4 regions of the Shewanella sp. ENK2 genome follow, and region 1 is predicted to be linked to each of the others. Evidence: predicted binding sites of a transcription regulator. Region 1 holds the regulator's gene; each other region holds the start of a gene.
What was found. The regulator sigma-54, encoded in region 1, starts transcription at its own class of promoters, with help from an activator protein. The targets are predictions, from matches to a motif close to GTTGGCACGNNNNTNGNNT.

Region 1 (6,219 bases):
AACATTGCCAAATGATCACTCGCATTAATGGCGGTAACGGCGCTTTACGTGAGTTAACTGATTTACTGCTTGTTAGCCAAGACAAATTCGAAACCGCCCACGGAATGAGTATATGAGCCGTACCACCCTCGCTATTCTCGGCTTCTTTGGTGCAGCATTAGTTTTATACTGGCAAGTGCAAGTGAAGCGTAGTCAAATGGAAGCCAATAAGCTTCCCGATCCCGCGCGTCCAGAATTCATCGCTAATGACTTACGAAGCACAGAATTTAACGAGCAAGGATTAGTACAAAGCCGGGTTTCAGCAAAACACATGGAACACTTTCAGCAAACCAATGAAACCCTATTCACTGAGCCTGTATACCTTATCTATCCAGAAAACGGCGAAGCTGAGTGGCAATTAACCGCTGAATTAGGCAAGCTTAATAAAGAAACCGGTAAAGTGGTGCTAGAAAAAAATGTTATTATTGATGCAATAAACATCAATGAACCAGTACAATCGCTAACCACAAGTATGCTTGCGTTAGATTTAAATACCATGATCATGACGTCTGATCGACAGATTAATGTCTCAGGACAAGATTTTAAAATACAAGGCTTAGGCCTTTATGCTGATTTAAATGCCGAAGAGTTAGAGCTTTTAAGTCAGGTAGAAGGAACATATGAAGCAAAGTAAAACACTGACATTTTCACTCAATAAGCTTATGAAAACAGACTTTATTAGAAAAAGTATTCTTGGTATGAGCCTAATGGGATTGAGCTTAGTGACAGTCACCGGCGTTCATGCCAAAGAAGGTGATTTACAACAAGAGCTTAAAGTCGCTGCCGTCAGCCAAAAAGCAGATATTAAAAATAACCAAGTGATTTTCTTCGGCCCAGTGAATGTGACGCAAGGCACCATTAATATTAATGCCGATCAATTACGTGCATTCAGTGAAGAGTCGGGTGGCAAAAAAACCATGATTGCGACAGGTAATCCAGCCACATTCTCACAAGAACTCGATGATGGCCGTATCGGTACCGCAAGTGCAAACGAAATAAAATATGAGCTTTCGACCAGTATTTTAACCTTAAAAGGCAATGCAAAACTTGACCAGGCAGGCAGTCAGGTTACTGGTAATCTCATTAGCTATAATATTGATAAACAGCAACTGATCGCTGAAAGCACAGGTGAAGGAAAAGACAGAGTTATCACAATTTTTCAGCCAGAAAATTACCCTGACTTGAATAAAGAAAACGAAGAACTTGATAACTCAGACGAAGCGCCGTTAGAAAATAATGATTCGCTTGATAACCCAGATGCTGATACGACTGATAATGTACCTAACAATGTAACTGAGAATCAAACAGTGACTCCTGAGGCAAATGCTGTTGAAACTAACACTGATGCCCTCCTTGAATCAGTCACCCCTCAAGAATCTGATATTCAAAACTCAACCAATGCAGACATAACGACCCCTGCGGCAGAGCAAAAGCAATAATGACACAAATTACCTTAACAGCTGAAAACTTAGCAAAAAGCTATAAAAGCCGCCAAGTTGTCAAAAACGTTAGCCTAACCGTTAAAACGGGTCAGATTGTTGGTCTTTTAGGGCCAAATGGTGCAGGTAAAACCACAACCTTTTATATGGTTGTAGGCTTAGTCAAAAGCGATAAAGGTCGTATTTTGATTGATTCTGACGACTTGACTGCAGACCCAATGCATTTACGTGCTCGTAAAGGTATTGGTTACTTACCTCAAGAAGCCAGTATTTTTAGAAAACTCACTGTGCACGATAACATCATGGCAGTGCTGCAAACCCGCAAAACCTTATCGAGTGAGCAACGAATCGAAGAATTAGAGCACTTATTAGAAGAGTTCAATATTACCCATATTCGTGACAGCCAAGGTATGGCTCTATCAGGTGGTGAACGTCGACGTGTAGAAATAGCACGCGCTTTAGCCGCCAATCCTAAGTTTATTTTATTAGATGAACCATTTGCGGGTGTTGATCCTATCTCTGTGATAGATATTAAGAAAATTATTCAACAACTAAAAAATCGTGGTCTTGGAGTATTGATTACTGACCATAATGTCCGTGAAACACTTGATGTATGTGAGCGTGCGTATATTGTCAGCCACGGAGATTTAATTGCTGAAGGTACACCTGCTGAGATCTTAGACAATCAGCAAGTCAGGTCAGTATACTTAGGTGAGCAATTCAAGCTATAGTTAGCATTCTTTAGTGTACAAGTATGGCATTTTCGCGGCCAACCAGTCCCACTTTTTAGCGTTATACACTAGACTCAAAACTTAACGCTAATTTTTGGCAAAGTAGAACCCAAGTTCGGTTAAAGTCTAGCTAACACTTACAAAGGTGCTAGACCCATAACATTGTAGTCGCGATGATGAAATTCAATTAGGGATAAGCGGTAAATGAAAGCCTCACTCCAACTTAAAATGGGTCAACACCTGACAATGACCCCGCAGTTGCAACAAGCCATTCGCTTATTGCAACTTTCCTCTTTGGAGCTACAGCAAGAAATTCAGCAAGCACTTGACTCAAATCCTCTTCTTGAGCTTGAGGATGAGTTTGCCAAAGCAAAAGAACCAGTCAAAGACAATACTCAGCAAACTGACACCGATTTTAGCGATAACAGCCAAGTCAGCGTAGAAAAAGACACCTCATCAGTCGATACAACAGAGTCACTTACGAAAGAGTCCATGCCTGAAGACTTACCAATGGATACCACTTGGGATGAAGTCTACACCGCCTCTCCTAACTCAGGTTCTGGCGCTGTAAGCCGTGATGACGATATGCCATTTCAAGGTGAAACGACTGAAGGTTTATACGAACATTTAGAATGGCAAAAAAACTTAACCCCATTTTCTGAAAATGACCTCGCCATTGCGACAGCCATCATCGACGCAATTGATGATAGAGGTTACTTAACTCAATCAACAGAAGATATTCTCGATGCACTCGGTCTTGAGGATATTGAACTTGATGAGGTTGAAGCCGTATTAAAGCGTGTACAACATTTTGATCCAGTGGGTGTCGCTGCAAGAAATTTAAGCGAATGTTTGATGATTCAATTGGGACAATACCCAAGCGAAATCCCTTGCATAGAAAATGTAAAATTACTGATATCTGAACACCTAGATTTAATAGCAGGTCGTGATTTCAGATTACTAATGCGTAAAACCAAGCTTAAAGAAGATGATTTACGCGAAGCGATTCAATTTATCCAAACACTGAACCCTCGCCCAGGGTTACAAATTACTCCAATCAAAGATGAGTACGTCATCCCAGATGTCACAGTGTTTAAAAAGAATGGCCGTTGGGTCGTAGAATTAAACCCAGATAATATGCCTAAAATAGGCGTAAATCAGCAATATGCCGCCATGGCAAAAGGCTCAGCCAATCAAGCTGACAGCCAATTCATTCGCGGTCACTTACAAGAAGCCAAATGGTTTATTAAAAGTATTGAAAGCCGCAATGAAACCCTGTTAAAAGTGGCAAATTGTATTGTTCAATTCCAGCAAGGTTTCTTTGAGTTCGGCGAAGAAGCCATGAAGCCTATGGTTTTAAATGATATTGCCGAAGCGGTAGAGATGCATGAATCGACCATCTCACGGGTTACAACTCAAAAATATATGCACACCCCTCGCGGCCTTTTTGAACTAAAATACTTCTTCTCTAGCCACGTAAGTACCGATGATGGCGGAGAGTGTTCATCTACAGCAATCAGAGCCTTTATCAAAAAGCTGGTCGCTGCAGAAAACCAGAAAAAGCCACTTAGCGATAGTAAAATGGCGACGCTACTGGCTGAACAAGGGATCAATGTTGCTCGGCGTACGATCGCCAAATATCGTGAAGCAATGCTCATCCCTCCCTCAAACCAACGCAAAAGCTTATAAGCCTTTGTTATTGGAGGATGATCTATGCAAATTAACCTGACTGGACACCATATCGAAATTACTCAATCTTTACGTGAGTATGTGCAAACTAAATTTTCAAAGCTTGAACGTCACTTCGAACAGATCAATAATGTTCACGTTGTGCTCAATGTACAAAAGTTACAACAGATTGCCGAAGCTAAATTGCACCTCAAAGGAGGTGAAGTTTTTGCCGTATCTCAAAACGCAGATATGTATGTCGCAATTGACGCCCTGATAGACAAATTAGACCGTCAGGTAATTAAACACAAAGAGAAGTTAATTAAACACTAACGATGGAACTTCGCACCATCCTGCAGCCGGCGTGCACTACCTGTGCCACTCCGGGCAGTAAGAAAAAGGTACTGGAACTTATCAGCAATTTAATGGCTGACCAGTACCCTACTCTATCTTCACAAGCTATTTTCGAAAGTTTAATAGCACGTGAAAAAATGGGTAGCACAGGTATCGGCAATGGCATTGCGATTCCACATGGGCGTTTAGACGACATTGAATCGCCGATCGCTATTTTGATCAAATGTGAAGAAGCTATCGACTTTGATGCTATTGATAAGAAGCCAGTAGACATTTTATTTGCCTTATTGGTTCCTTCTGAGCAATGTCAGCAACACTTAAGCACGTTATCAAGTATGGCTGAGAAATTAAGCGATAAACTCATCCTTAAAAGACTTCGAAAGAGTCATGACGCTACAGAACTGTATCAGGTTATTACTGCATGAAACTTGTCATCGTATCAGGACGATCGGGCTCAGGTAAGTCAGTTGCTTTAAGAGTGTTAGAGGATTTAGGTTATTACTGTGTTGATAACCTACCTCTCCCACTGATTGGCAGCCTACTAGAGCAGCTAAAAGGAAATAACGAACTTGTCGCCATCAGTGTTGATGTGCGCAATATCGAAGAGCAAGGCAAAGTATTAGAGCAGCAAATCGCTTTGTTGTCCGACGATACCACTATCATTAGTTTATTTTTAAATGCCAATGATCAAGTACTGCTTAAACGATACAGTGAAACACGTCGATTACACCCGCTGTCAAAAAATCAAATCTCATTACAAGAAGCGATTCAACTTGAAGGTCGATTGCTCGAACCAATTGCCAAAATGGTTGATCACTACATCGACACATCTCAGCTGAATATTTACGATTTGAGCGATCAAGTCCGACAAATTCTTATGGGCAGTGTTGATAAAGAATTAGTCATTCACTTTGAATCATTTGGATTCAAGCACGGTATGCCTACTGAAGCCGACTTTATGTTTGATGTCCGCTTTTTGCCAAACCCACATTGGGAGCCAGAGTTAAGACCATTAACGGGTCTTGATCAACCAGTACAAGAATTCTTAGGCAGACAACCCCTAGTCAATAAGTTCATCTGGCAGATTGAGAATTTATTTGATACTTGGATGCCGCACCTTGAGCGCAATAATCGCAGTTACCTTACCATCGCGATTGGCTGCACAGGTGGACAGCATCGCTCGGTTTATATTGCAGATCAACTCACACAGCGCTTCAGTAACAGTAAACACCAAGTTAGCGCTCGTCACCGAGAGCTCAACCTGTGACGATGAATATCTCCAGAGAAATCACCATCAGTAATAAACTTGGGCTTCATGCTCGAGCGGCAACAAAATTAGCTATATTGGCTACGGAATTTAAAGCCAGCATTACCTTGATTCAAGGTGAAAAACAAGCCAGCGCAGCGAGTGTATTAGGTTTATTAATGCTAGAAAGTGGTATAGGAAAAGTGATTACTGTTCAGGCTGAAGGTCCTGATGCACAGCAAGCACTAGATGCGGTTTGCCAACTGATTAACGACAAATTTGACGAAGAAAGCTAATCCTTTTATATGATTTAACGCTTTCAGGCTAACTCGTTGCTAGTTATCACTTACTAGCAAAACATTGAAATTTACGACTCCAAACCGCTATCAGCCATGCTTTATTAACCTCATATTCTACTCGGGAATACGCTTAAACTAAGCTTTTGCGCTGCTCAAAGCGCATTAAACCAATCAACGGCAAATTATCAACAACAAACAGTGATAGTTAACTATAATAATGTCATGACCCACACCATAACCTGCTTATTTTTTATACGGCATTCAACGCCATATTAGAAACTGCTTCTCCCTTTACACACTGTTAAGTTAATATTAGCAATCGAATTTTTGAGGAGTGGCGAATGAGTATCGAAGTGATAGATAGCGAACTTACAGAACAGCGCCTAAATCAGCTCACCCAAGCACTTGGTAGTGGTATGTTTGTGCATGTGCGCAATATGCTG
Region 2 (6,219 bases), 1.6 Mb from region 1:
TTATAAACGATTTTTCAGTTATTAACCCGCTGATTTAATCGATACAAACTCTGGGTATGCATCAACACCACAGTCTGATGCATCCATACCGTTATACTCTTCTTCTTCAGTAACACGAATACCAACAGTTGCTTTAAGGACAAACCAAACAGCAAATGAAGCGGCAAATACCCAAGTGAAGATTGCTGCAGCACCAAATAACTGCGAACCAAAGCTTGCGTCAGCATTTGATAATGGCACTAGCATTAAGCCTAGGAAACCACATACACCATGCACTGAAATTGCGCCTACTGGATCATCGATTTTAATGCGGTCAAAACCAACGATTGAGAAAATAACCACACCACCAGCAACGACACCGATAACTGCAGACATCAATAATGAAGGCGATAATGGGTCAGCGGTAATAGCAACTAAACCAGCTAATGCACCATTTAAAATCATGGTTAAATCAGCTTTACCCCAAACAATTTTACAAACAATGAGTGCTGATACTGCACCAAATGCGGCAGCAGAGTTTGTGTTAACAAAGATTTTTGCTACTGCTGATGCATTTTCAGCATCTGATACTAATAACTGAGAACCACCGTTAAAACCAAACCAACCCATCCATAGGATAAACATACCTAATGTCGCCATTGGTAAGTTTGAACCAGGAATTGGGTTTACTGCTCCATTCGCGCCATATTTCCCTTTACGAGCCCCAAGTAACAGTACGCCAGCAATCGCTGCTGCTGCACCGGCCATGTGCACGATACCACTACCTGCAAAATCAACAAAACCAGCAGCAGAAATGAAACCACCACCCCATGTCCAGTATCCTTCAATTGGGTAAATAACACCTGTTAATACCACCGAGAAAAGTAAAAATGACCATAGCTTCATACGCTCAGCAACAGCACCAGACACAATCGACATTGCAGTAGCGACAAACACAACTTGGAAGAAGAAATCTGACTCAAGTGCGTGATCCGCATCGGCTGATTGTGACCCTATTAATGAACCAAATGAAGGTAACCAACCCGCCTCAACATTATCAACATACATAATGTTGTAACCGACAAGTAGGTACATGACACAGGCAATTGAATATAAACAAACGTTTTTAGTTAAAATTTCAGTGGTGTTCTTTGAACGAACTAAACCCGCTTCAAGCATGGCAAAACCTGCTGCCATCCACATCACTAACGCACCTGAAATCAAAAAGTAGAATGTATCTAATGCAAATCGTAATTCTGTTACTGTTGTTCCTAACGCTGCTAACTCTTCCATTTCAGCCCCCTTATAATGCTTCGTTATCAAGCTCACCCGTACGAATACGGATTGCTTGTTCAAGATCAGTTACGAAAATTTTGCCGTCACCAATCTTGCCGGTGTGAGCTGCTGTTGTGATAGCTTCAATTAGCATGTCTAAATTTTCAGATTTTGTCGCAATTTCTAATTTTACTTTAGGAAGAAAATCAACTTGATATTCTGCGCCACGATAAAGTTCTGTGTGACCTTTTTGACGTCCAAAGCCTTTAACTTCAGTAACAGTCATTCCCTCAATGCCCATTCCTGCAATTGCTTCTCGGACATCATCCAATTTAAACGGCTTGATGATAGCGCTGACGAGTTTCATCTCGACCTCCAAAAGTGTGATTGTTATAAATTTGTTTGCAATAACAATTCAATCATTAGGCCAAACTTGTAAGATAATGTTTTTGTTGAAATATTTAATTTATTGCATTCAATAACCTCAAACTTTCGCACCATATAAGTGCAGCGCTATTTCGGTGCGCACAAGATTAGCGCATCCTTCTCGTCTCCCAAATTGACTCAAAAGAGCTATTAATTCATTCGTGTTCTAATAGAAATAAGCACTCAATAACAATTGAAACTCCAAGAAGAAACGTAAACTTACGGATAAAAATCAAAACAACGATAGATTAAAGGATGGGCTAAAGAAGTTGGTATGTTGTCAAAATCTGAGGAAAAAAGCGTTGCGCCGAGTGGTATCACACTGGGTTTCAGGCATAAAAAAGACCCTCAAATGAGGGCCTTTAAACATGTAAAATTAAGCTTTAAGGCTTATAAATTACCCGCTGTTGTCGTTGCTTCTTCAGTCGCTTCAGCCGCTTCTGTAGAGTCAGCTCGCTCTTCTGCTAATAAATCAGCAAGCAGGCTATCAACTTTTGTTTTGTCATCTTCAACTGACGCTGCAGCACTTTCGACAATATCATCAGCTTCTGTATTGATGTCGGCAGTCAATTCACTGTCAACGCCTTCTAGTTCTGCTAATAAATCAGCTTGTTCATCAGCCAAAGTCTCATTGATAGACTCATCAAAACTGTCAGAAGACGTTTCGCTAACGTCTGCAACAAGCTCTGTCGCCGCTTCAGCTTCAACGGCTTTAGCTGCTGCAGCTTGATCTAGCTCAGCGAGGGCTGTTTCAGCATCAATAACTTCAACTGCTGTAGTAGTTTCAACGTTGGCAATACTTGCATCTTCTACTGCTGGTTCAGATTTTGCTGATTGCGTGTTCGTCGTTGAATTAATTTTCGCCATCAAGGCTTCGCCTAATTCAGGCTTTATAACTACTGCACCAACTGCCGCTGCAGCTAATACCACACCGGCAACAACAAATTTAGTCGCACCTGATTTCTTTTGTTGCGCTTTTTCTGCTGCTGCTTTTGCCGCTAACTGAGCTTGAGGATTTGGTTGTGGCTTAATCTCAAGTTTTGACATCGGCTTAGGCGCTGGCATTGGTTCGCTTTCTGGCACGCTATTTAATGGTGCAGGAGTACGAATCTCTTGTGCTTGAGCCGGTTTTTCTGACTTGACTTCGGACTTAACTGTCATTTCATCAGCGACAAACTCTGGCTTAATCTCAGGCGTTACATCAGGCTTTATTTCAGTTTTTACTTTAGGAGTGTCAACAGCAACGTTAGTAATAGGCTCGGCCATTACGTTAACATTACTCACTTTTGCAGCCTGAGCTATCGGCGCCTCTGCAATAGGCGCTTCAGGCTTTGGGGATGCGTAAGCCGGCTCGTCATTAAAAGGTTGAGAATAAGGAGCAACAGGCTGTTCATCAGCTGCTAGCTCAGGTAATACACCTTGCTCAGGGCCTTTAGTTCTTGCACCTAAGAATTGACCACCATCATAAATTTCCATTTTATGACTCGAAACATCACCTTCAACCACACCAGAGCTTACGATAACGAGACTGTTACAGTGTAATTTTCCTTTGAAAACACCACAAACACGTAACTCTTGACAGTAAAGTTCACCGTCAATTTCGCCACCTACTTCAATTTTAACTTGGTCTGTTGAACGAATAACACCTTTGACTTGACCAGCGATCAAAGCAGGTCCTTTTACCGTCATTTCTCCATCCAATGAAGTCTCGGGACCGATAAAAGTCACCCCATTTCCTTTGTTATTCATACCCAGCAGTATCCTTTTATTATAAATTTTCGACTTATAGTAAACTAACTAATTAAAAACAACAAATAACATTGCATTTACATAAAATTCACCTTGTAAACATTTCGAATCAATTAAATTGCTAACTCATCACTTATTGCTGGACACTGTGATTAAGAATAATTATTATTCACGAACCTATTGTTAAGGATCTTCAATAGTCGAGTTTTATAAACAAGGATGTGACATGATTGTATCGGATATTTTTTTAGGTGAAATACCTGAAAGTTTGACCCAACAGCTTTGCCAGATTACTGAACTTTTAAAATGTAATACCATTAGCCACGACCCGCTTAACCTCCAGTGGCAACAAGCAGAGCACCACAAAAAAATTCTACTGCACTATGTCAGTGATCCTAAATTACACATCCCTAACTTATCGGCAGAATTACTTGCAGACGGCAAACATTTGGCTTTTTGCCCTCAATTGACCTCTGACACTGAAAGTTTGCTCATCGCAAATGGGTTTCATGGTGGACTGTCTTTTGATGCATCGATTATTGAGATCATCGAAGCCTTTAAGAATCTGGACAACAATAAATTGTATTTCAGTCATGATGCGATGTCTCATTATATTCAATCAAGAAACCGCCAACCTATTACACAACGTCAAACAGAGCTACTGTCATTAACCACCAAAAAAGAACAGCAAGTGCTGTCTTTGGTTTGCCAAGGCTTATCTAATGAGCAAATTGCAGCAAACTTAAGTATTTCGATTAATACAGTCAAAATGCACATTCAAAACATTTTCAAAAAAACAAATGTTTCAAGCCGTGGACAGCTTTCTTACGTCTTTACACAAGTGTAATTTAGGTTAGTCGTTTATATAGATGTCTGACGTACTAACGGGGTTTACGAAGTTGATCGCGTTTTAGCACTTTCTTATTCTCGTCTTATTTCGCTCGATATAGACAAGATAGTAATGAAGCCTGAACCATGGGTATGCCTATAAGGGTAGCAAACTACTTCAAGTTGTTTTCAACTCGACGGCTCACACATAGCGCTAGTTATATTTCCCTTAAATACTTGAGCTTGTTTTTAATTGATATATTGTGACTCATAAACCAATCAATATGGTCTTGGCGTGACAACGTTATTAGAACTCTATCAAAGCAAAATAGCACAATCTCAATCATCTCAATTGCGATTACACGATGATGCTGAACAGCATACAGCGCTACTTGCCCTCAACGAGCTATTTATTCAACTCCAACATAATGTGAATGTTAATGAAGAAGTAGCAGAACTCGCTGATATCAGTCTTCAGCAGCAAGTTGCCAAAGGTATTTACCTTTGGGGGGATGTTGGTCGTGGTAAAACATTTTTGATGGATTTATTTTTTAATCATCTTAAACAGCAAAATAAGCTTAGATTACATTTTCATCGCTTTATGGCTATGGTGCATCAAGAACTCAACCTCACAAAAGGGATTGCCGATCCTTTAGTGCATATTGCTCGTCATTATGCGGCTCAATATCAAGTCATTTGTTTTGATGAGTTTTCTGTCAATGATATTGCAGATGCAATTATTCTTGCTAGGTTGTTCGAACACCTTTTTGCTCATGGAGTCATCTTAGTCGCCACCTCCAATATTGAAATTAGCCGTTTATATGAAGGTGGATTGCAGCGTGAGCGATTTTTACCTTTTATTGATATTTTACAAACTAATGTAGACGAAATTAACTTAACTGGCACCACTGACCATCGAATAGCTGCGCAATCTGACCGTTCGCTTGAACAACAAATACAGTTAACAAAGCACATGAGCCACCAAGATTTTGTCACTATTGCAGGACAGCATTATCCCCATCAAGCCGCGGTTTGTGAAACACATAGCTATATCGAAATATGTCATCGTACAATTGCTTTTCAAGCTAAAGTGAATCAAGTAATTTGGTTTAAATTTGATCAACTGTGTGACGGGCCTCGATCTGCTTTAGACTATATCGAGCTCGCAGGCTTATTTAAGCATGTGATTATTGATGAAGTGCCCCAACTTGGAGGTGAAATTAGAACTTGGATAAAAGCACGTGGTACGGAAGATGGGGCTGAAAGTAATAAGACTAGCGAGCGTCAATTAGAATATGCAACCAGTGACGATCCCGCTAAACGGTTTATTAGTTTAGTCGATGAACTCTACGATCAACGCGTATCGTTAACGGTCTGCTCAGAATGGACCATTACAGAACTGTATTCAGGCGGCGCCTTATCATTTGAGTTTCGTAGAACGGTGAGTCGCTTAGTTGAAATGCAGCGCTGGCTCAAACCAGCAACCAAATAAGCTTTATCAGTAACTTATGATTTTACTGATAAAGCATTACAACTCTAGCTAAGGTATTTCATACTGTCGATTATTGCACAGTGTGTTTTATCACATCACCGAAGCGACGCATGAAGTTTTCAAACGCTTCGTTATCAGGGTAATCAAATTGATATTTATTATGAAAGTAGATATTAAGCGAAGTTCTGCCATCACTCAGCGTTATTGTGTAACCATCAAAGCCTGTTTCAGCTTGCAGTCCACATAAATGATAGCGAGAGTTGTAGCCATTTTCAGCTTTATGCTTTTCACCACATTCAACGATTTTATTAAAGACTTTTAACGCTTGATAAATATCGATTGCATTTCGCATGCTACATCTCCTGATTGATACCTCTATGATGCTTTCTATAAACAGACTCGACGATTGCACCACTGAGGTGAATACGAGGCGAGCTCATAGTTAGATCAGTCTAGAATAATCGCAATTC
Region 3 (6,219 bases), 800 kb from region 1:
TGGCTAATGAACCTGAACTTTCTACCCAAGTAATTAAGAGTTGGTTACAAGAAGATGGCAAATGATGACGTAGCAGTTGCAGAGGCAACTAAAGGGTTTAACCCTGATGACTTAACGGGTATCGAGAAAACGGCTATTTTGCTGTTAAGCCTAAGCGAAGCTGATGCAGCTTCGATTTTAAAGCACCTTGAACCTAAGCAAGTCCAGAAAGTCGGTATGGCAATGGCTGCTATGGAAGAGTTTGGCCAAGAAAAAGTCATTGGCGTTCATAAGTTATTTCTTGAAGAAATCCAAAAATTCTCATCTATTGGCTTTAATAGTGAAGAATTTGTCAGAAAAGCATTAACAGCGGCACTTGGTGAAGATAAAGCGGGTAATTTGATTGAACAAATTATCATGGGCAGTGGTGCCAAAGGTTTGGATTCTTTGAAATGGATGGATGCACGTCAGGTTGCCACCATTATTCAGAACGAGCATCCGCAAATCCAAACTATTGTTTTATCTTATTTAGAGCCCGATCAAGCGGCTGAAATTTTTAGTCAGTTCCCAGAAAACACCCGCTTAGATTTAATGATGCGTATTGCTAACTTGGAAGAAGTGCAACCTGCTGCACTGCAAGAGTTAAATGACATCATGGAGAAACAGTTTGCAGGCCAAGGCGGCGCACAAGCAGCTAAAATGGGTGGCTTAAAAGCAGCTGCGAATATTATGAACTTCCTTGATACCGGCGTAGAAAGTCAGATTATGGAAACCATGCGTGAATCTGATGAGGAAATGGCACAACAGATCCAAGACTTAATGTTTGTATTTGAAAACTTGATTGACGTTGATGACCGTGGCATTCAAGTCTTGCTCAGAGAAGTACAACAAGATGTACTTATGAAAGCCTTGAAAGGGGCCGATGACCAGTTATCTGATAAAATCGTGGGTAATATGTCTAAGCGTGCAGGTGAGTTACTACGTGACGATCTTGAGGCTATGGGACCGATTAGGATCAGTGAAGTGGAAGTGGCTCAAAAAGAAATTCTCGCAATTGCACGACGCTTGAGTGATAGTGGTGAAATTATGCTTGGCGGCGGTGGTGGAGAAGAGTTCTTATAATCACTTGTGCTAAACGAGTGAGTGACATCACCGACTTAACCAGTATTTTTGCAGTCAATTAGGCCATTAAGATGACGGACGCTAAAACCAACAAACCGCTTGAAAATGAAGAACATGATTTTAGTCACTGGCAATTACCTGATGTGACTGAATCTCAAGCTGATGCTCCGTCAAACTTATTTGGTCACTTAGGTGCCAATAATCCGCCACCGCAAGCGGATGACAAACCGTTATTACCGCCAACCATGGCTGAGATTGAGCAAATTCGAGCAGAGGCAGAGCAAGAAGGGTTTGAACAAGGCAAAGCTGATGGGTATAACCAAGGGCTTGAGCAAGGGAAATTAGCAGGGTTAGAACAAGGTCACTCAGAAGGATTTAGCCAAGGCGAGCAACAAGGCTATGAAGAGGGATTGAATAAAGCGCATGAGATGTTGGAGCGCTTAACAGGCATTGTGCAACAGTTTGAGCAACCGTTAATGATTCTCGACGCTGAAATTGAGTCAGAAATGCTCACCCTTGCTATTAATCTGGCAAAATCCATTGTGGGCCATGAGCTAAAAACTCATCCAGAACATATTTTATCTGTGTTACGCCAAGGTGTTGACTCACTGCCTATTAAAGAACAGCAAGTAAAACTTCGATTACATCCTGACGACGCCACCTTAGTCACCAAAATGTACAGTGATGCTCAGTTAGCAAAAAACCATTGGGAAATCGATGCCGATCCTTCTCTGAATTCCGGTGACTGTATTATTAATAGCTTACGTTCAAGCGTGGACTTGCGAGTTGAAGAGAGAATGAAGCAGGTGCTCTCTCAGCTTCAAGAGCAAGCACAAGGTATTCAACATAATGTTCAAACGGTGAAATCGGATTCCAACCTTTATCAAACTGATATTGTCGATGAACTACCAGCAAGAGATTTGGATTCAATGACGACATCTTCACCAGTTCGAAATGAATCAGAAACAACGATTGCAGATGAGAATGAGCCTGACGCTGCATTGTCGCCAAACCAACAGTCCCCTGAAATAGCCAATCTAGCAGCATCGGACGCGCCTGTAGAGGAAGCGAGTCAAGCTCCTGACACTTCTGTAACTGCTGAGGATATCGACGATGCAAAGCCGTCAACATCAGCTACTGAATAAACTTAAAATACAAAGCCAAAAAGTCAGTCCTTTGCGCCCTGTTGCAAGTGGGCAATTGGTGCGTGTTGTAGGGTTAACGCTAGAGGCAACGGGCTGTCGTGCACCTGTCGGTAGTTTATGTTCAATTGAAACTATGGCTGGTGAGCTAATTGCTGAAGTGGTTGGATTTGATGATGAGCTCTTGTATTTGATGCCGGTAGAAGAATTAAGAGGTGTGTTACCAGGAGCAAGAGTTCAACCTTTGGGGGAGCAATCTGGGTTAAATGTCGGTTTAAGTTTATTAGGGCGCGTGCTTGATGGTAGTGGGGCACCGTTGGATGGTTTAGGCCCATTAAACACTGAACAGCAAGCATCAAGACATGCACCACCGATTAACCCGCTTTCTCGACGGGCTATTTCAGAACCCTTGGATGTGGGAGTCAGAGCGATTAATGCCATGCTAACCGTAGGTAAAGGTCAGCGTATGGGATTATTTGCTGGTTCTGGTGTCGGTAAAAGTGTGCTACTTGGCATGATGACCCGGGGGACTACGGCAGATATTATTGTTGTTGGCTTAGTGGGAGAGCGTGGTCGAGAAGTAAAAGAATTTATTGAAGAAATTTTGGGCCCTGAAGGTCGAGCTCGTTCGGTCGTTATCGCCGCGCCAGCAGATACTTCACCGTTAATGCGACTTCGAGCGTGTGAAACGTCTACACGAATAGCTGAATACTTTAGAGATCTCGGCTATAACGTCTTGTTATTAATGGACAGTTTAACTCGATATGCTCAAGCGCAACGTGAAGTTGCCCTTGCTGTCGGGGAGCCGCCAGCAACCAAAGGTTATCCGCCTTCAGTATTTGCCAAGCTGCCACGTTTAGTGGAACGAGCCGGTAATGGTGGACCGGGGCAAGGTTCTATTACTGCGTTTTATACGGTATTAACCGAAGGTGATGATCAACAAGATCCCATTGCAGATGCGTCTCGAGCGATTTTAGATGGCCATATTGTGTTATCAAGGACTCTTGCAGATTCAGGGCATTACCCTGCAATAGATATTGAACAATCTATTAGTCGTGTTGCGCCTATGGTTATTTCAGCAGAACACCTTGAGTCGATGCGACTGGTTAAACAAATGTATTCCTTGTATCAGCAAAACAGAGATCTTATTTCGATAGGTGCTTATTCCCAAGGGAGTGATCCTCGAATTGATAATGCGATTCGCCTACAACCGGCTATGAATGCCTTTTTAAGGCAAGGCTTTAAAGATGTAATTACTTTTGATGATAGTCAAACTATGGTTGGGCAGATTGCTGCTCAATGTAAATAATGCGCCGAACTGATCCCTTGTTAACCGTATTAAAGTTGAACAAAGAAGCTGAAGAGCAAGCTGCGCTTCAGCTCAAGTCTGCTCAGCTTGAACAACAAAAACATCAAAGCCAACTTGATGCGCTTAATAATTATCGGCTTGAATACATGAAACAAATGGGCGAAAACCAAGGAAAAACCCTCAGCGCAAGCCAGTATCATTCTTTTCATGAATTTATAAAGCAAGTCGATCAAGCCTTATTACAACAAGTTAATGCGGTAAAAGAGGCTGAGAAACAAACGGGTTATCGTCAGGTTCACTGGCAAGAGAAACAACAAAAGCGCAAAGCTGTTGAATTGTTACTTGAAAAAAACGCCCAAAAAGCTCAACAGCTTGCCAATAAAAAGGAACAAAAAGCATCAGATGAATTTGCTATGCAGCAGTTTATCCGCAAGAAATCTCGCTAAGGTCTTTTTATTATTTTTATCAATTCATCATTAGTTTCATTTCACTGTTTACTGTCATTAGTCTTACCCATTTGCAACTTTTTACAAAGATAAAAGTTTGGCATTTAATTTGCTTGTTACTTGTATTAACTTCGCAAAGTGTCAGCTTTGTGACAATGGATAAACCCCAGAAATGACCTTGTTAATGGTTTCGATTAGGGGAGTGATTTGGAGTTGGTTATGCAGCAGATGAGTAATATTTTATTAGGCAATAGTGGTAAAGTTGCAAGTGTTACTGGTTCAGATAAATCGCAAGGTGCTGATAATCAATCTTTTCTATCTGTTTTTAACCAAGCGTCACAAATGGATGTTGAAAAGACCAAGTTGGCAAAAAGTAGCGAGACAAATGTAGAAGAGCAGTCTGATGTCGCAATTGAAGAGGCTGATGTAGAGTTAATTTTTGCGCAAATTGGCATGTCTGAAAATTTTGATAAAGCCGGGCCTTCAGATCCAAGTGGCAAAGAATTGCCGTTAGATGAAGAACTTTTAGCGGACGAAGGCTCAGCAATAGATTCTGATATGCTGGATTCTGAATTATTGGCAAATACTCAGACAATCAACTCTGATGAACAACTTGAGACTGAGGTTGATGAAACCGTCAACGCTTTTCTATCATCGTTGACGGCTGAACAGCTCACTCAGTTAAGTGAGTTTTCATCAATGGATAGCGAGAAGTTAGCGAGCCTCACGCCAGCGCAGCTTAATCAATTGATTGCTGATTTCAATCGTCAGCATCAGCTAAGCGGTGAACAAGCTTTGCCTTTAATGGCTCTGACAGATAAGCAAGCTGTGCTTGCAAATGCTAATGAAGGTGCGGCTGACAGTGACTCAGTTAAAAACGTCGCTAATTTAGCGTCCAATACGCAAGCTAATACCAATCAAACAAATAATGCATCATTAGTGAATCCTCAGTCAGTGGTTAATACGACACTTGAAATGCAAGCCAGTAAAAATACTGCAGAGGCGAATCTCAATGCCGAAAAAGGCACGATAATAGGCGAAGCAAGCCAAGCAGAGACGAAGTCATCCTCTAAAGAGGTGCCTCAAATCAATTTGTCCAAAGCTGAGTTAACTGTGTCAATGGATAAACAAATAGCTAAAAATGCAGTGTTGGCCAGTTCAGCTGCTAGCGCAGCAACGTCTGAGTTAACACCAGAGTCAACTGAAGTAAAAGCATTACAAAATCAAAGCAGCTTTACGGCGCAACATAAAAGTGATGTCCCACAATTCCAGCTATCTTTACGCCAAGGGGCTGAAGCTGCGGTGAACATGCAAGATATGATTCAAAAATTTGCTCCAGTGATGAAGCAGCAATTAATCACTATGGTTGGACAAGGCGTTCAACATGCTGAAATTCGACTTGATCCTGCCGAGCTCGGCCATATGGTCGTGAGAGTTCAAGTTCACGGTGAGCAAACTCAAGTACAGTTCCAAGTCGCACAATCACAAACAAGAGATCTCGTCGAACAAGCGATTCCTAAGTTACGCGAAATGTTAGCTGAAGAAGGACTTCAACTTGCTGATAGTCATGTTTCTCAAGATGGTGATAACGAGTCGAAATCTGAATATGATGAACAAAACAGCAATGGTGATGCGATGTTGGATGAAATATCAGCACAAGAACTCGACATTGCAGCAAAACATTCACTGAGTAGCAATTCTGCTATAGATTATTACGCCTAAGTCGGTAATCTATAGCCAACAAGTTAAGACTGTTGGTGCGCTATAGCGAATGTTAATAATTTTACTGGCAGCGCAATAAATAAATGGAATGAATTATGGCTGAAGAAGAGTCTTTAGAGTTAACCACAGAGAACCAACCTAAAAGTAAAAAGAAGCTCATCATTTTTATTGTGATAGGTGTGGTGTTGCTTGCGGTTATCGCAGGTGCTGCAATGTTCTTTTTAGTTGGAGATGAAGAGTCTGCTTCAACGACACCGGGCACAGCAGCAACAAGTGAAGTGGTGGAAGATGATTCAACCAAAGGTAAAGCGAACTACGTCGGTATGCCTAGGCCGTTTTTGTTTAATTTACCAGGAGTCGATAGAGCAAGGTTAGTTGAAATTAAAGTTCAACTAATGGTACGTGGCGACGATGGTCAAACAGCTAAAATGCATATTCCTTTAATTGAAGATGCGTTACTGACAACATTTAGTGCTGCTGATGTTCAAAAGCTCAGTAC
Region 4 (6,219 bases), 1.4 Mb from region 1:
TCTCTTTGCAAAAAGTAGTGTTGCTATTTTGTTAAAATAAAATTGTGGTGTCAGGAATGATTGATATACTTAATCATTACTTTAATTAGGAAAAACACCATGATAAAAAAAATACTCCTAGTTGTTGCTATCATAATTGCAATCCCATTTATCGCGGCGATCTTTATCAAAAAAGATTACTCAGTTGAGCGAACAATTGTGATTAACCAACCTAAAGCGATTGTGTTTGATTATGTAAAACACCTCAAGAATCAAAATAATTTTAGTAAATGGGCGCAAATGGATCCCGATATGGAAAAAACCTATCGTGGGACAGATGCAACGGTTGGATTTGTGTCAGCTTGGGCAAGTGATAATCCAGATGTTGGCGTCGGTGAACAAGAGATCATGGCGATTGTTGAGGGAGAGAGGATTGATTTCGAACTTAGATTTTTAAGCCCTTTTGAAGCAACTGAGCCTGCATATATGACCACTGAAGCCTTGTCTGACAATCAAACTCGACTTAATTGGGGGTTTAAAGGGCATCTCGATTATCCGATGAATTTGATGTTTTTGTTCATGGATTTTGAAACGATTATAGGCAATGACTTACAGCAAGGCTTAGATAGCTTAAAGTTGATTTTGGATTGAATGGGTTTAAGTTTTATTGCATTGCTTGATATTTCTAGGGCGATATAAATACCAAACTGTGAAGGCACTACAATATTAGTAGTGCCTTTTTTATTTATTTAGCCTAATCAATTGACTGATTTATTGAGATTATTGCATTTAATACCTTTGCTTTTAATGATGATGTTTCCAATTTGTGTGTAATGCAGGTAATCTTAATTTTTCTTTAAATGACTTAGCCCTATTGAGTGAAATAGCGGATGAATCAAAAGAGAAACAGCTAAAAATAATAACAAGAAATAATTAACGCATTATGAGGTTATCAATGGAACAAGTGACGGCATTTGTAAATACAGTTAATGGCATAGTGTGGGGCGTTCCCATGTTAGTGATGATTTTAGGAGTGGGATTATTTCTGTCTATCGGACTGAAATTAATGCCAATCCTAAAATTAGGCACAGGCTTTAAGTTATTGTGGTCTGGTCGAGATTCATCCGACGATAAACATAAAGGTGAAATTAGTCCGTTTAACGCTTTAATGACTTCACTTTCGGCAACCATTGGTACAGGTAATATTGCCGGTGTTGCAACCGCGATATTTCTTGGTGGACCAGGCGCGTTATTTTGGATGTGGTGTACGGCGTTAGTCGGTATGGCTACCAAGTTTGCAGAAGCTGTCTTAGCGGTGAAATTTCGTGAAAAAGATGGAAATGGTAATCATGTGGGCGGTCCCATGTATTACATCAAGAATGGTTTAGGCAGCAAATGGGCTTGGTTAGGCACGTTATTTGCGCTTTTAGGCTCTCTTGCTGGTTTTGGTATAGGTAACACTGTGCAAACCAACTCAGTTGCTGACGCAATGAGCAGCAACTTTGGTGTGCCTAACTGGATTACTGGTTTAGTGCTGATGGTGCTTGTGGGTGCTGTATTGATGGGTGGTATCAAACGCATCGCAGACGTTGCCGGTAAACTTGTCCCTTTAATGACCCTATTTTATATTACAGCTGGCTTAGCCGTGTTAGTTGTTTATGCTGACCAAGTACCAGCCGCATTTCAGTTAATTATTCATAGTGCATTTAACCCGGTTGCTGCCCAAGGTGGTTTTGCTGGTGCCGCTGTGTGGGCTGCTATTCGTTTTGGTGTTGCTCGTGGTGTGTTCTCAAATGAAGCAGGCTTAGGTAGTGCGCCTATTGCCCATGCTGCTGCGCAAACCAATGAGCCTGTTAAACAAGGCTTAGTGGCGATGTTAGGTACGTTTATCGACACGATTATTGTTTGTTCGATTACCGGTTTGGCTATTATTGTATCGGGAGCATGGACTTCGGGTGAAACAGGCGCTGCGTTAACATCCTTTGCGTTTTCACATGCACTGCCTATGGGTAATTATATTGTTGCCGTTGCATTAGCTGTATTTGCTTTTACGACCATCCTAGGTTGGAGCTTTTACAGTGAAAAATGCATGCAGTACTTATTTGGTGATAAAGTCGTTAAGCCATTTAGATTAATTTGGACCTTAGTGGTACCGATTGGTGCTGTGAGTTCGCTTGAGTTTATTTGGTTACTTGCAGATACATTAAATGCCATGATGGCTATTCCAAACTTGATTGCATTAGCATTGTTAAGCCCTGTGGTATTTGCACTAACCCGTGAATACTTTGCTAAACAAAAGCAGTTAAATGCGCAAGGATAAAAAATGGATTAGGCATACACTGGGATGTGTATGCCAACAAAAAGGGATTTTATGAAGATAGATAACATTATAAGCGTATATACAATCTGTTTGCTGATTGTCGTGCTTGCTGGTTGTAATGGCGTTAAATTTCGCACCAATGCAGAAGAGTATGTAGTCGCTAAGGTTGAGGCTTCAACCGTTGATTTGTATTCACCAAGTGAACTTTATAATCACGAAAACGACCCATTAGGTGAAGTTTTTACTTCTTTTTGCAGTGTGTCGGCAGATCATTTGCGTTACCCGATTCCAAGTCTAAGCGCATTGAAAAACGATTTAAGAGGTCAAACGGCTGATAGGGGCGGCAATGCACTGGTTATCACTGAATGTGGTGAGCAGAAGTATCCGACTTGCACAGTATATCTGGAGTGCGCAGGCTTAGCGTATTACCTTAAGTCGTGGGATTAATTTGGCAAGCTGAGTAAGGTTATGTGAAGTTTAAAAATCATCTTCTAAGTCGTCACCTAAACTTTTACGTAATTCTGCTTGTTCAAGATAGTCATCTAAGCGTCGTTTAACTTGACGTTTTCGTTCAATAATTTCAGCTGAACGTTTATTTCTTGGTGATACCATTGCGTCGATTTCTGTATCGTTAGGAATGCTTTCAGTAATATTAGCCATTATTCTACCCTCTATTTCATGCTTATTTGTGGTGTCCCTGTGTGACAAATAAGCTGTAAATATCAAAGGTAGCCTTTAGCTGTGCTTTGATATCATGGGTATTGAGCGCTGAAGCTTACGATATTCCTGTAAAACAACCACGAAGAATATGCATTCAAATTGCACCCAAAGGTTTACTTACTCCTATAAATTCAATGTAGCAGTTATTTATTTTTTTGCTTAACGCAGTTATCAAAAAGTTTCTTTGACACACAAAAACGCCACTCATTAGAGTGGCGTTTGAGGTGTAACAATTGGCACGATGCCGACCTAAGCTAGTTCGCATTGGTGCCAGATTGAATGACTATGGCTTATAAACCAAAGCTGTACGAGTAGCCTAGTACAATTTTTGCGTCGTCATCATCTAAATCTGTATCAGATGCAGTAAATGAAACAGTACCGTAATCAGTATCAGAGCTTAACGATACATTGTATTCTGAGTAGCTATCAGTACCATACCAGCTAGTAATGATATCGCCATCTGAATAACCGTAATGCACGCCTAAAGACAGTGATTCAGTTAGTGGGAATGTGAGGTTAGCTTGTGCATACATCATGTCTTTTGAATCAAGTGGATCAGAAGCAATATCATCGCCGCCATTGACAGTGTGTGAATAAGAAACATCTAACCATTTCCATGCTAAACCAACAGTGACTTCACCAAAATCAACACTACCAGGAGAATCTGGGTAGGCATAGTAAAGGTAGTTAATATCGTAGCTTAAATCTTCAGTGATATTACCGCCGTAACCTGCGTAAATATCTAACTCGTAACTTGTGCCATCACCAAAATCAACGTTTGAAGCCCAACCACCGACATAAAAGCCAGAATCAGCGGCATAATCAATACCACCCTGTACAGCTGCACCGTTATCAGTTTGGCTTACACCACGCCACAGGTAGTTTGACGTCGCACCGATATTACCGGTGACTTCTGCTAATGCAGAACCAGATAATAATAAGCCTGTAGATAGCGCAATAGCTTTATATAAGGTTTTTTTCATTTTCATTCCCTCAAAGTTTTTATTATTCATTTCACCTGTTGCTTGATTATCGGGCAGCAAGGTTCAATGTTGATTTCATCTGTATGAGTTATTGCTAATGATGTGCCATGTTTATAAATGCTTTACTATTAATGGTTTATGCTCTCTCGCACTATGATGTAGCAAAAATGTTGCATAGTATTGAGGCAGAGGCGCACTTTTTTTGTGCAGTTATGAGGCGAGTTTCTAATAGAAAGGTGATCAATAGACATAAAAAAACCTCCGAAGTGGAGGTTTTATTTTCAAGCAGTTAATCTTAGTTAACGCTATCTTTTAATGTTTTACCCGCTTTGAACTTTGGTACAGTTGCTTCAGCAATTTGAATTTCTTTGCCAGTCTGTGGGTTGCGGCCAGTACGAGCTGCGCGTACAGAGGTTTCAAAAGAACCAAAACCTACGATAGAAATTTTGTCACCATTTTTCATGGCTTCAGTAACAGCTTCTTCAAAAGACTTTAGTGCGCGGCCAGCTTCTGCTTTAGTTAACTCAGCATTTTCTGCAATTTTTGCAATTAATTCACTTTTGTTCATGTTGATATTCTCTGCTTTCCATAGATGTGTTTATTTAAAACTAGATTAACATGCCATAAGCCATGGGGCTTTGAAAGCATTTTATCTGATAATTGTGTAGCAATAGGGCATTTTGGTGACATTTACGACGTAAATGACCCCTTTGCCCAGCTTTTGGGGCGAAAATGACGAGTGCCACAGTAAAATTAATCTTCTAATAGTTGATACAGCAGCTGCTTAACCAGTTTAGGCTCAAAAGGTTTATCGCAAAGTGCATTCACTCCCGCACTTGATACATTACTAAGATGTGTATCATTGGCTTCAGATGAGACCATTAATATTGGGATATGGGATTGCTGACTTTCATTGCGAATATATTGGGTCAGTGCTAGACCGTCGACACTCGGCATGTTGTAGTCTGTGATGACTAGGTCAAACATCTGTTGCTGCATGAGTTCTATTGCTTGCGCCCCATCTTCAGCTTCACTAATGATTCTAATGCCTAAGTTGCCAATGGTTCGCTTAATGACATTACGTGCCATTCGGCTATCATCGACCACCAATGTACGAATATCTTGTACATCAAAATGACTTAAATCCAGTTCATCGTTGCTGATTAAATCGATGGTTGAATTGAGCGCAGTCGCTAGGTGATCGGCATCGAATGGTTTCGGTAGAATGGCGACGACCCCTGATTGCCTGAACACTTCAAGTTGTTCGCGTCGACACTCACTAGAAACCAACATAAATTGAATGTCATTAAATTGAGTGCTTTGCTTGATGAAACTGAGCAAGTCGGTCGCTTCGCCATCTGAAAAGTGCAAAGCGCTGATGACTAAATCTGGAGTGTGTCTTGAGATAATGTCTTTTGCATCAGTGATACTTGATGCAGTTTGAATGCTATTTACACCTTCTTGTTGTAGGCGTGCGGTGATAATTTTACGCTGAGTATCTGAAGGCTCTAGCAATAAAATTGATAGTTCACTGGGGGATAGGTGGCCCATAAATGACTTCTTCTTATTTATTATAAATGCGTCTTATGGGCGCATTTTACCTTAAGCTTCTACGTGAATATAGCTATTCTTGCACAAGACATTAACAATCAGGTTTCAAATACTGCGTGGTTTTTTGGCTAAACGCGACCCAATATTGGTACCCCAAAATGAGCACAGCGCTCAGTGCAATAGCGGGTACAGGTATACTCACTCCGTTGAATTCGACTTTTACATCTTCAGGGGTGATTTGATAGGCAATAATAGCTGTTGTGGATAAAGCCAACATCGCCAATGTTTGGATTGCGAGGTATATTTTTAACACTAAACTGGCCCAGTGAGTGCGTTTAACGAGTCCAAATAGCACTGGTATTACGCCAATCGTAAACAGATCGATTCCTTGAATGGCGTATGAACGTAGCAAAGCCAGAATAGACAATAAGACGTAAAATGCCATCAATATGATAAGTCTGCGAGGGAGCGGATTGTTAACGGTACTGAATTTATTCATGAGGTATTGTTATTGATAGTAAAGCAATGAGTTCGTTGTGGTGTAGAATAACGCGAGTTGAGATATTTTGGTGAATAGTTTCCAAAAAGATTAGGAAAAGTGACATGACAGAAGCTGAATTTTGGGACTTAGTGACGCGTACTGAGCCGCAACAGTCAGAGCAGCAG

Region 2: ACGEDC_RS12320 (P-II family nitrogen regulator) is a predicted target of sigma-54. The motif match lies at 1,668-1,686, and genes of this name have one in related genera.
Region 3: ACGEDC_RS02090 (flagellar hook-length control protein FliK) is a predicted target of sigma-54. The motif match lies at 4,095-4,113, and genes of this name have one in related genera.
Region 4: ACGEDC_RS11725 (TorF family putative porin) is a predicted target of sigma-54. The motif match lies at 4,094-4,112, and genes of this name have one in related genera.

Annotation. Positions count from the first base shown of each region.
Region 1 is NZ_CP171406.1:1,238,086-1,244,304, forward strand. It holds gene kdsC (3-deoxy-manno-octulosonate-8-phosphatase KdsC) at 1-116, shown strand, start outside; gene lptC (LPS export ABC transporter periplasmic protein LptC) at 113-673, shown strand; partial or broken gene lptA (lipopolysaccharide transport periplasmic protein LptA) at 738-1,283, shown strand; gene lptB (LPS export ABC transporter ATP-binding protein) at 1,478-2,209, shown strand; gene ACGEDC_RS05585 (RNA polymerase factor sigma-54) at 2,414-3,898, shown strand; gene hpf (ribosome hibernation promoting factor) at 3,923-4,210, shown strand; gene ptsN (PTS IIA-like nitrogen regulatory protein PtsN) at 4,213-4,656, shown strand; gene rapZ (RNase adapter RapZ) at 4,653-5,498, shown strand; gene ACGEDC_RS05605 (HPr family phosphocarrier protein) at 5,501-5,773, shown strand; partial or broken gene mgtE (magnesium transporter) at 6,118-6,219, shown strand, end outside.
Region 2 is NZ_CP171406.1:2,823,380-2,829,598, reverse strand. It holds gene ACGEDC_RS12325 (ammonium transporter) at 22-1,272, opposite strand; gene ACGEDC_RS12320 (P-II family nitrogen regulator) at 1,283-1,621, opposite strand; gene ACGEDC_RS12315 (polymer-forming cytoskeletal protein) at 2,071-3,429, opposite strand; gene ACGEDC_RS12310 (helix-turn-helix transcriptional regulator) at 3,656-4,276, shown strand; gene zapE (cell division protein ZapE) at 4,553-5,749, shown strand; gene ACGEDC_RS12300 (DUF3081 family protein) at 5,820-6,101, opposite strand.
Region 3 is NZ_CP171406.1:438,142-444,360, reverse strand. It holds gene fliF (flagellar basal-body MS-ring/collar protein FliF) at 1-65, shown strand, start outside; gene fliG (flagellar motor switch protein FliG) at 55-1,101, shown strand; gene fliH (flagellar assembly protein FliH) at 1,173-2,246, shown strand; gene fliI (flagellar protein export ATPase FliI) at 2,215-3,552, shown strand; gene fliJ (flagellar export protein FliJ) at 3,552-3,998, shown strand; gene ACGEDC_RS02090 (flagellar hook-length control protein FliK) at 4,218-5,720, shown strand; gene fliL (flagellar basal body-associated protein FliL) at 5,816-6,219, shown strand, end outside.
Region 4 is NZ_CP171406.1:2,661,376-2,667,594, forward strand. It holds gene ACGEDC_RS11700 (cysteine-rich CWC family protein) at 1-18, shown strand, start outside; gene ACGEDC_RS11705 (SRPBCC family protein) at 100-630, shown strand; gene ACGEDC_RS11710 (alanine/glycine:cation symporter family protein) at 935-2,299, shown strand; gene ACGEDC_RS11715 (hypothetical protein) at 2,351-2,746, shown strand; gene ACGEDC_RS11720 (hypothetical protein) at 2,777-2,959, opposite strand; gene ACGEDC_RS11725 (TorF family putative porin) at 3,310-4,002, opposite strand; gene ACGEDC_RS11730 (HU family DNA-binding protein) at 4,298-4,570, opposite strand; gene ACGEDC_RS11735 (response regulator) at 4,756-5,553, opposite strand; gene ACGEDC_RS11740 (hypothetical protein) at 5,645-6,052, opposite strand; gene ACGEDC_RS11745 (DUF4240 domain-containing protein) at 6,157-6,219, shown strand, end outside.